Regions from separate parts of the Thauera sp. SDU_THAU2 genome, predicted to be linked through region 2. Evidence: predicted binding sites of a transcription regulator. Region 2 holds the regulator's gene; the other holds the start of a gene.
What was found. The regulator FNR, encoded in region 2, switches genes on or off when oxygen is low (the NO sensors DNR and NnrR bind a similar motif). The targets are predictions, from matches to a motif close to TTGANCTAGNTCAA.
Positions count from the first base shown of each region.

Region 1 (3,730 bases), 3.3 Mb from region 2:
TTTTCCTTGGCCTTCACGGCCGCCATCGGCCCGCCGGTGCCGCCGCCGATCACCACCAGGTCGAATTCCATGTCGATGCGTTTCATTGCTGTTCCCGTGCAGAGGAACGGCAACCTTACGCCGGACGGGTTCGCAGCCGAACCAAGATGAATTGCTATCGATTCCACTGCCGGGGATAAGGCGGTAAGTCATCGAGAAGCTTGCAGGCGGTACGCGTGCTGTCGGTACGAAGGAGCTCGATGGCGGAAATGCTTTCGAGAGTGCTGCGCTTGAACAGGCTTTTCAGGGTGGTTCGAGCCTGATGTGCCGCGATGGAAAATCAACTGCCCAATGGCTGAAAATCATTCATTGGGTGGATGATCTTCAGCCATCAAAACGTCAGTGTCCGCCATTCTGGATCGAGCGTCCGGCCGATGAAGGCTGCGGCTCCGGCCTGGCCGCGGACTTCGGTGCGCAGCGCTTCCGGCGCCACGCCATGGGCCTGCATTGCAGTCGGGCAGGCGTACAGCCGGGCGCCGTAGCGGACGGCTTCGTGCAGGAAGTGGGACAAAGGCGGCATGTCGCTGCCCTGCCCGCCCGGATGCAGCGTTTCGGCCACGCCGGGCACCAGCAGGCGCACCGAGCGGGCAGTGAAGTACATCTCGACTTCTGCATCCATTGCGGCAGCGGCGGCGGCGAAATGGAAAGGCGTGGCGCACAGATGGGGGCTGTCCGGGTCGGCGGCCCAGACGAGGATGGCGAGGCGTTCGTTCATTCGCGCAGGCCTTTCGCGCCTTCACCCAGCAAGGGTGCCTGGAAGCCTTGCAGGTCGTCGAAGCGCCAGAGGTCCATCTGCGCGGCGATGCCGGCACAAGCCTCTTTCCAGCGCAGCAGGTGGTTGGTCGCATCCGCCGGCGCGATGCGCAGGCGCACCAGCCAGGCGGCGTAGGCGTCGGTGTTCATCTGCGCGGCAGAATGCGACAGCGCCTCGTTGCCTTCGACCAGCATGGCCTCGACCGGCATCTTCACCGGGAACACGGTCTTGCCCGCTTCGAGCAGGCCGAAGGCACGCCCGGCGGCCAGCGTGCGGCCGGACGGCTTGGGCGTGAACAGCAGGATCTCGCCGGCGATGGCGACGCCGAAGGGCGTCACGCCGACGCGCCAGACATCGTCCGCCTCGGCGGCAAACCACAGGTGGTTGGCCGGGTCGTAGCGGAGGTCTTCCGGAAAGCTGCAGCCGCGGAGTTCAGCCATGGCGGATCGTCGGAAAGGATGGCGGAAGAGAATGGGAGTCGAACCCACCTGGGACCGGCTGACGGCCCCACCTGGTTTTGAAGACCAGTCGCCCCACCGGGGAACGCCTCTCTTCCATCGGAGCGGGGATTGTAGCCCGCAGGGCTGGATTCTTCACCAGGCGAAAGTTCGTTCTTGATCTCTGTCATTGCCGCATGCCCAGGGGACTGGAGAGACTGGAAACGTGGCTATAATCGGCCCGCTCTGAACAGCATTGCTGCCATGACCACTACCCGCCCTTCGCGCTTTACCGCCTGGATCGCCGCCTTCGCGGTGGTGCTGGCTGCGCTGATGCCCACGCTTGCCCAGGCGATGGCTGGCGGTGGGCAGATGAAATGGATGGAAGTGTGCACCGTGGCCGGCATGAAGCTGGTGGCCGTGCAGGACAGCGACCATCCGGCCGGCTCCGGCAGTGAGGGCTCGACCATCCTGAAGGTCGAGCATTGTCCTTACTGCTGTTCACATGCCGGCAGCTTTGCCCTGCCGCCTTCAGCAACACCTCTGCTGGTGGCGCCGCTCGCCACCTATCGGCAAGCTGCCTTCCTGCCGACGGCCCCCAAAGCACTCCAGCGCTGGGGCATCTTCCTTTCCCGCGCTCCCCCGGCACTTTCCTGATCGCATCGTGCTGCACGCCACCGTCGTTCGCTCGGAACACGGTGAGTCGGCTGCCATGTCGGCAGCACGCGTATTCGTACGCAGCGAGCACCTGCATGCCCGCTGCTCCGCTCGGCTGGTGCGTCCTCGATCCCGGGGGCGCTGCATAGGGGGCAATCCCCCGCAAGGAGAGGAAGCATGAAAAGGAAAGTCGTCGTATCGCTGTTCGCCGCATTGCTGTCGTCCGCCGCATTGGCCCAGGTGGAGGTAGCCGAACCCTGGGTGCGTGCCACGGTTGCGCAGCAGAAGGCCACGGGCGCCTTCATGCGGCTGACCGCCGCCAGGGATGCGCGCCTGGTCGAGGCTCGATCCCCGGTTGCCGGCGTGGTGGAGATCCATGAAATGAAGATGGAAGGCGAGGTGATGAAGATGAATGCCATCGCCGCGCTCGACCTGCCTGCCGGCAAGGCGGTCGAGCTCAAGCCCGGCGGCTATCACGTGATGCTGCTCGATCTGCATGCCCAGGTGAAGGAAGGCGAGATGGTGCCGCTCACGCTGGTGGTCGAGGATCGTGACGGCAGGCGCGAACAGATCGAAGTGCAGGCACCGGTGCGCCCGCTGGCCGCAGGGCGCGGAGGCCAGCACGATCATGGCCATGCCATGGAGCACAAGCACTAGAGCGGCGTTCGCGCAATCCGCCGGCCTGAGCGCCGCTTTTCCTTCTGTCCATGATGCCGCGTTCCTTGCGCCATCTCCGCCTGTTCGCCCGTTTCGCCGCGCTGGTGATTCTGGTGGGCACGCTCGCGCCCTCGCTGATGCAGGCCGGCGTGCGTGCGGCCGATGCCGAGCGCTGGATGGAAGTGTGCTCGGTTGCCGGCATGATCCGCGTCGCCAGTCCGCCGGTCGATGCGGACGGCGATGTCCGATCAGGAAATTCGCTCGATCTGCGCTATTGCCCGCTGTTCGTTCCGCTGGGCGGCCATGTGGCGCTACCCGGCAGCGTGGCATGGCTGCCGCCGATGCTGCCGAAGGTGCATGTACAACCCGTCCATGCAGACCTGCCCGCGATTACTGCGCGAATCTGGCGGAAGACCTGGCCGCGTGGCCCGCCGGATTCCTCGATGCCGTTCATCGCTTTCGCCTGAAAGCGCCCGGCGCCCTCTTCGGGTGCCGGTACACCTGCCTTTCCCGACGACACCGCACACCGCCATGCCGGCTGCGCAGGGCGGCGCTCGTCCGTGTCGATCGGTCGAACCCGCTTCAAGGAATCCGACAATGAAATCCCTGCCGTCTCCCAGCCGTCTGGCTCTGGCGCTGTGCGCCATGCAGGCCGGCATGCTTGCCTCTCCGGCGGTATTCGCCGCCGACACCGAAAACGCCTTGGGTGCCGTGGTGGTCACCGCGCCCACCAGTACCGAGCCGCTTACCGTGGTCACCGACCCGAAAGCGCCGCGCCAGCCCATTCCCGCGCACGACGGCGCGGACTTCCTGAAGAGCATCCCGGGCTTTTCGGTGATCCGCAAGGGCGCCACCGACGGCGATCCGGTCTTCCGCGGCATGGCCGGCTCGCGCCTGGGGATCTTCCTCGACGGCCAGGAAATCTACGGTGGCTGCGGTGGCCGCATGGATCCGCCGACGGCCTATGTGTATCCCGAGTCCTACGATCGCGTGACCGTGCTGAAAGGGCCGCAGACGGTGCTTTACGGCGCGGGCTTCTCGACCGGCGCGGTACTGTTCGAGCGTGACCTGCGCCCTTTGAAGGAAACCGGCTGGAGCCTGAACGGCAGCCTGACGGTGGGCAGCTTCGGGCGCAACGATCAGGTCATCGACGTGAAGGGCGGCACGCCGCAGTTCCAGGTTCGCG
Region 1 is NZ_JBBWUN010000003.1:4,186,622-4,190,351, reverse strand. It holds gene AAFL97_RS21320 (fumarate reductase/succinate dehydrogenase flavoprotein subunit) at 1-86, opposite strand, end outside; gene AAFL97_RS21315 (DsrE family protein) at 371-754, opposite strand; gene AAFL97_RS21310 (glycine cleavage system protein H) at 751-1,233, opposite strand; tRNA gene AAFL97_RS21305 (tRNA-Sec) at 1,253-1,349, opposite strand; gene AAFL97_RS21300 (DUF2946 domain-containing protein) at 1,495-1,887, shown strand; gene AAFL97_RS21295 (copper chaperone PCu(A)C) at 2,065-2,544, shown strand; gene AAFL97_RS21290 (DUF2946 family protein) at 2,595-3,011, shown strand; gene AAFL97_RS21285 (TonB-dependent copper receptor) at 3,142-3,730, shown strand, end outside.
Region 1: a site for FNR is predicted at 1,408-1,421, ahead of AAFL97_RS21300 (DUF2946 domain-containing protein). Genes of this name have one in related genera too.

Region 2 (3,730 bases):
GCATGCCGTATGAGATGCATGCCTGGTACCTGCGCGAGCTGTACCTGCACAACCGGCTGATCCAGCCCAACACCCTCGAAGTCGCCGGCGAAAAGCTCGACCTGTCGCTGATCCGCCAGCCCCTGTACGCGGTCGCGGCCGAGGACGACCACATCGCACCCTGGCGCCAGACTTTCGCCATCAACAACCATGTGGTCGGCAGCCGGCGCTACGTGCTGTCGAGCTCGGGGCACATCCTCGGCATCCTGAATCCGATCGTGCATCCGCCGAAGCGGCGCTACTGGGTCGCCGATGCGCGCCGTTCCGACACCACCGACAGCTGGCGCCAGCGCGCCGAGCAGCACCAGGGCAGCTGGTGGGAAGACTGGATGCGCTGGCTCAAGCCGCGCGTCGGCCCGGAGGTCGAGGCGCGGCCGGTCGCGAACGACGCTTTCCCGGCCTTGTGCCCGGCACCGGGAAGCTACGTGCTGGAGCCCTGAGCCGCGTGCTCAGACCTGGTGGCGTGCCAGGCGGGCAGGGTCGTGCAGCGTGATGTGCTTGCCGTGCACGCTGATCAGGCCGGACTCGCTGAGGTCGTGGAAGATGCGCGACAGGGTCTCGGGCGTCAGGTTCAGGCGCGAGGCGATCACCTGCTTGCTGGTGGGCAGGTCGATCTCGCAGGGCGAGTCGCTGTCGGCGACCTGCAGCAGATAGCCGATCACGCGCTGGATGCTCGAGCGCAGCGAGTAGGTCTCGACGTCCTGGATCAGGCCGTGCAGGCGGATCGACATGCCGGCGAGCAGCTTGTGGGCGAAGGAGGGGTCCTGGTCGATCAGTTCGCTGACCACGGCCTGGCCGACGTGGATCAGCGCCGTTTCGGTCAGCGCCTCGGCGAACACCGGGTAGGGCTTGTTCATGAACATCACCGCTTCGCCGAAGCTCTGCATCGGGCCGATGATCTCGACGACCTTTTCCGTGCCCTGCGGCGAGGAGAAGGCGAGCTTGACCTGACCCGAGACGACGAAGTAAAAGCCATGCGGCTGGTCGCCGCGCTGGAACAGGACTTCGCCGCGGGCGATGTGGCGGTCGCGGGTGTAGCGGGCGATGCGCTCGATGTCGGCTGCGGACAGTTCGCCGAAAAGCGGAATGCGCTTGAGCAGCGCGGGGATGTCTATGGGTGGGGTGCTGGCCATGTGCGGGCGCTCCTGATGGGAAGCCGTCTCGTTTGTCGGCCTCCATTCTAATTGAGGGCAGGGGCCAAGGCGGCCGTGCCGCCCCTGGAAAAAAGGAAGAACATGTATTTCGCCATCAAGCATCTTCACGTCACCTGTGTGGCGCTCAGCATCCTGGGCTTCCTGCTGCGAGGCTACTGGATGATCAGCGGCAGCCCCTTGCTGAAGAGCCTGCCGGCGCGGGTGCTGCCCCACGTCGTCGATAGCGTCCTGCTGATCACGGCGATCGTGCTGGCGGTGATGATCCAGCAGTATCCGTTCCAGGCGGATTGGGTGACGGCCAAGGTCATCGGGCTGGTCGCCTACGTCGTGCTCGGCACCATTGCGCTCAAGCGCGGCAAGACGCGCTCGCAGCGGTTGTTCGCGTTTGCTGCCGCGCTCGCGGTGTATGCGTGGATCGTGTCGGTGGCGCTGAGCAAGAACGCTGCGGGCTATCTGGCCGCCGTCGCCTGACGGGGCGGTCGAGGCAGCGAGGCGGGAAGGGGGCAAAAACAGGCCGGAGGCAGGCGCTCTCAGCGCCCGCAGCCGGCCGTCTGATGCTGGACCAGCTTGCGCAGCCTGGTCGTGTCGAGCAGGCGGATGTGCTTCTGCTGCACGGCGATCAGGCCTTCTTCCTGGAAGCGGGAGAAAGCGCGCGACACTGTTTCGAGCTTGAGGCCGAGGTAGGAGCCGATTTCCTCGCGCGTCATGCGCAGGTGGAATTCGGCCGCGGAAAAGCCGCGCGCGGTGAAGCGCTGCGACATGTTGAGCAGGAAGGCCGCGAGCCGCTCCTCGGCGCGCATCGAGCCGAGCAGCATCATCACGCCGTGGTCGCGCACGATCTCGCGGCTCATGACCTTGTGGAACTGGTGCTGCAGGCCTTCGACCTCGTGCGACAGTTGCTCGAGCTTGGCGTAGGGAATCACGCACACTTCGCTGTCTTCCAGCGCCACCGCGTTGCAGCTGTGGTTTTCGGTGCTGATGCCGTCCAGGCCGAGGATCTCGCCCGTCATCTGGAAGCCGGTCACCTGGTCGCGGCCGTCCTCGAGCAGCACGTCGGTCTTGAACGAGCCGGCACGAATGGCGTAGATCGCCTCGAAAGGATCACCCGCACGATACAGGCTCTGCTGGCGCTTGACCTTGCGGCGGCCGCCGACCAGTTCGTCGAGCTGGTGCAGCTCGCTGTCGGACATGCCGAAGGGCAGACACAGCTCCACGAGATTGCATTGCGAACAGGCGGTCTTCAACCCGTTCATGGTGACTGGCACGCTTGCCCTCATCTGCACGATAATTCCGTTTCCTTCAGACACTGTCTCGGGCGCCCTCATCAGTCCATCGGTTCCGGTCTGTTCCTGCCCGTTGATCCACGTCAACCAAAATATTGCGGTGTTCTGCCATTGTTCGGCAGACACTCAAGTTTCAGATCATGACCGACCAGAACGAACTCATCTTCGACCCGCAGCTCATCCGCCGATTCGACATCAACGGTCCGCGGTACACCTCCTACCCCACTGCGGATCGCTTCGTCGAGGCATTCAACGCTGATGCCCTCAAGGATTGGCTTGCCAAACGCGCCATCGGCGGCGTCAGCAAACCTCTCTCATTATACTTCCACATCCCGTTCTGTAACACGATCTGCTACTACTGCGCCTGCAACAAGATCATCACCAAGGATCACGGGCGCTCGGCCAAGTACCTGAAATACCTGGCCAAGGAGATCGAGATGCAGGCCGCCTGTCTGGAGGGCGGCCACCAGGTGACGCAGCTGCACCTGGGCGGCGGAACGCCCACCTTCCTGTCGCACGACGAAATGCGGCAGCTGATGGCATCGGTGCGCGAGCATTTCACGCTGGTGCCGAACGGCGAATATTCCATCGAGGTCGACCCGCGCAAGGTGGATTACGACACCGTCGCGCTGCTGGCTGAACTCGGCTTCAACCGCATGAGCGTCGGCGTGCAGGACTTCGCCGAGGACGTCCAGCGGGCGGTCAACCGCATCCAGAGCTTCGAGGAAACCAAGCTCGTCATCGATGCCGCACGTGGCAACGGCTTCAAGTCGGTGAGCATGGACCTGATCTACGGCCTGCCCAGGCAGAACGTGATCAGCTTCAACCGCACGCTCGAACAGGTGCTGGAGATCTCGCCCGACCGCGTCTCGCTCTACAGCTATGCGCACCTGCCGGGCCTGTTCAAGCCGCAGCGCCGCATCTCGCAGGACGACATGCCCACCGCCGACACCAAGCTGCAACTGCTGCAGCTCGGCATCCGCCGCCTGACCGAAGCGGGCTACGTCTATATCGGCATGGACCACTTCGCCAAGCCGGACGACGAACTGACCGTCGCCCAGCGCCAGGGCCGGCTGCACCGCAACTTCCAGGGCTATTCGACCCAGGCCGAATGCGACCTGCTGGCCTTCGGCGTGTCGGCGATCGGCAAGATCGGCCCGGTGTATGCGCAGAACGTCAAGACGCTCGACGACTACTACGACGCCCTCGACCGCGACGAGCTGCCGGTGCTGCGCGGCATCGAGCTGAACGCGG
Region 2 is NZ_JBBWUN010000003.1:903,383-907,112, forward strand. It holds gene AAFL97_RS05315 (PHA/PHB synthase family protein) at 1-479, shown strand, start outside; gene AAFL97_RS05320 (Crp/Fnr family transcriptional regulator) at 489-1,172, opposite strand; gene AAFL97_RS05325 (SirB2 family protein) at 1,275-1,664, shown strand; gene fnr (fumarate/nitrate reduction transcriptional regulator Fnr) at 1,724-2,470, opposite strand; gene hemN (oxygen-independent coproporphyrinogen III oxidase) at 2,617-3,730, shown strand, end outside.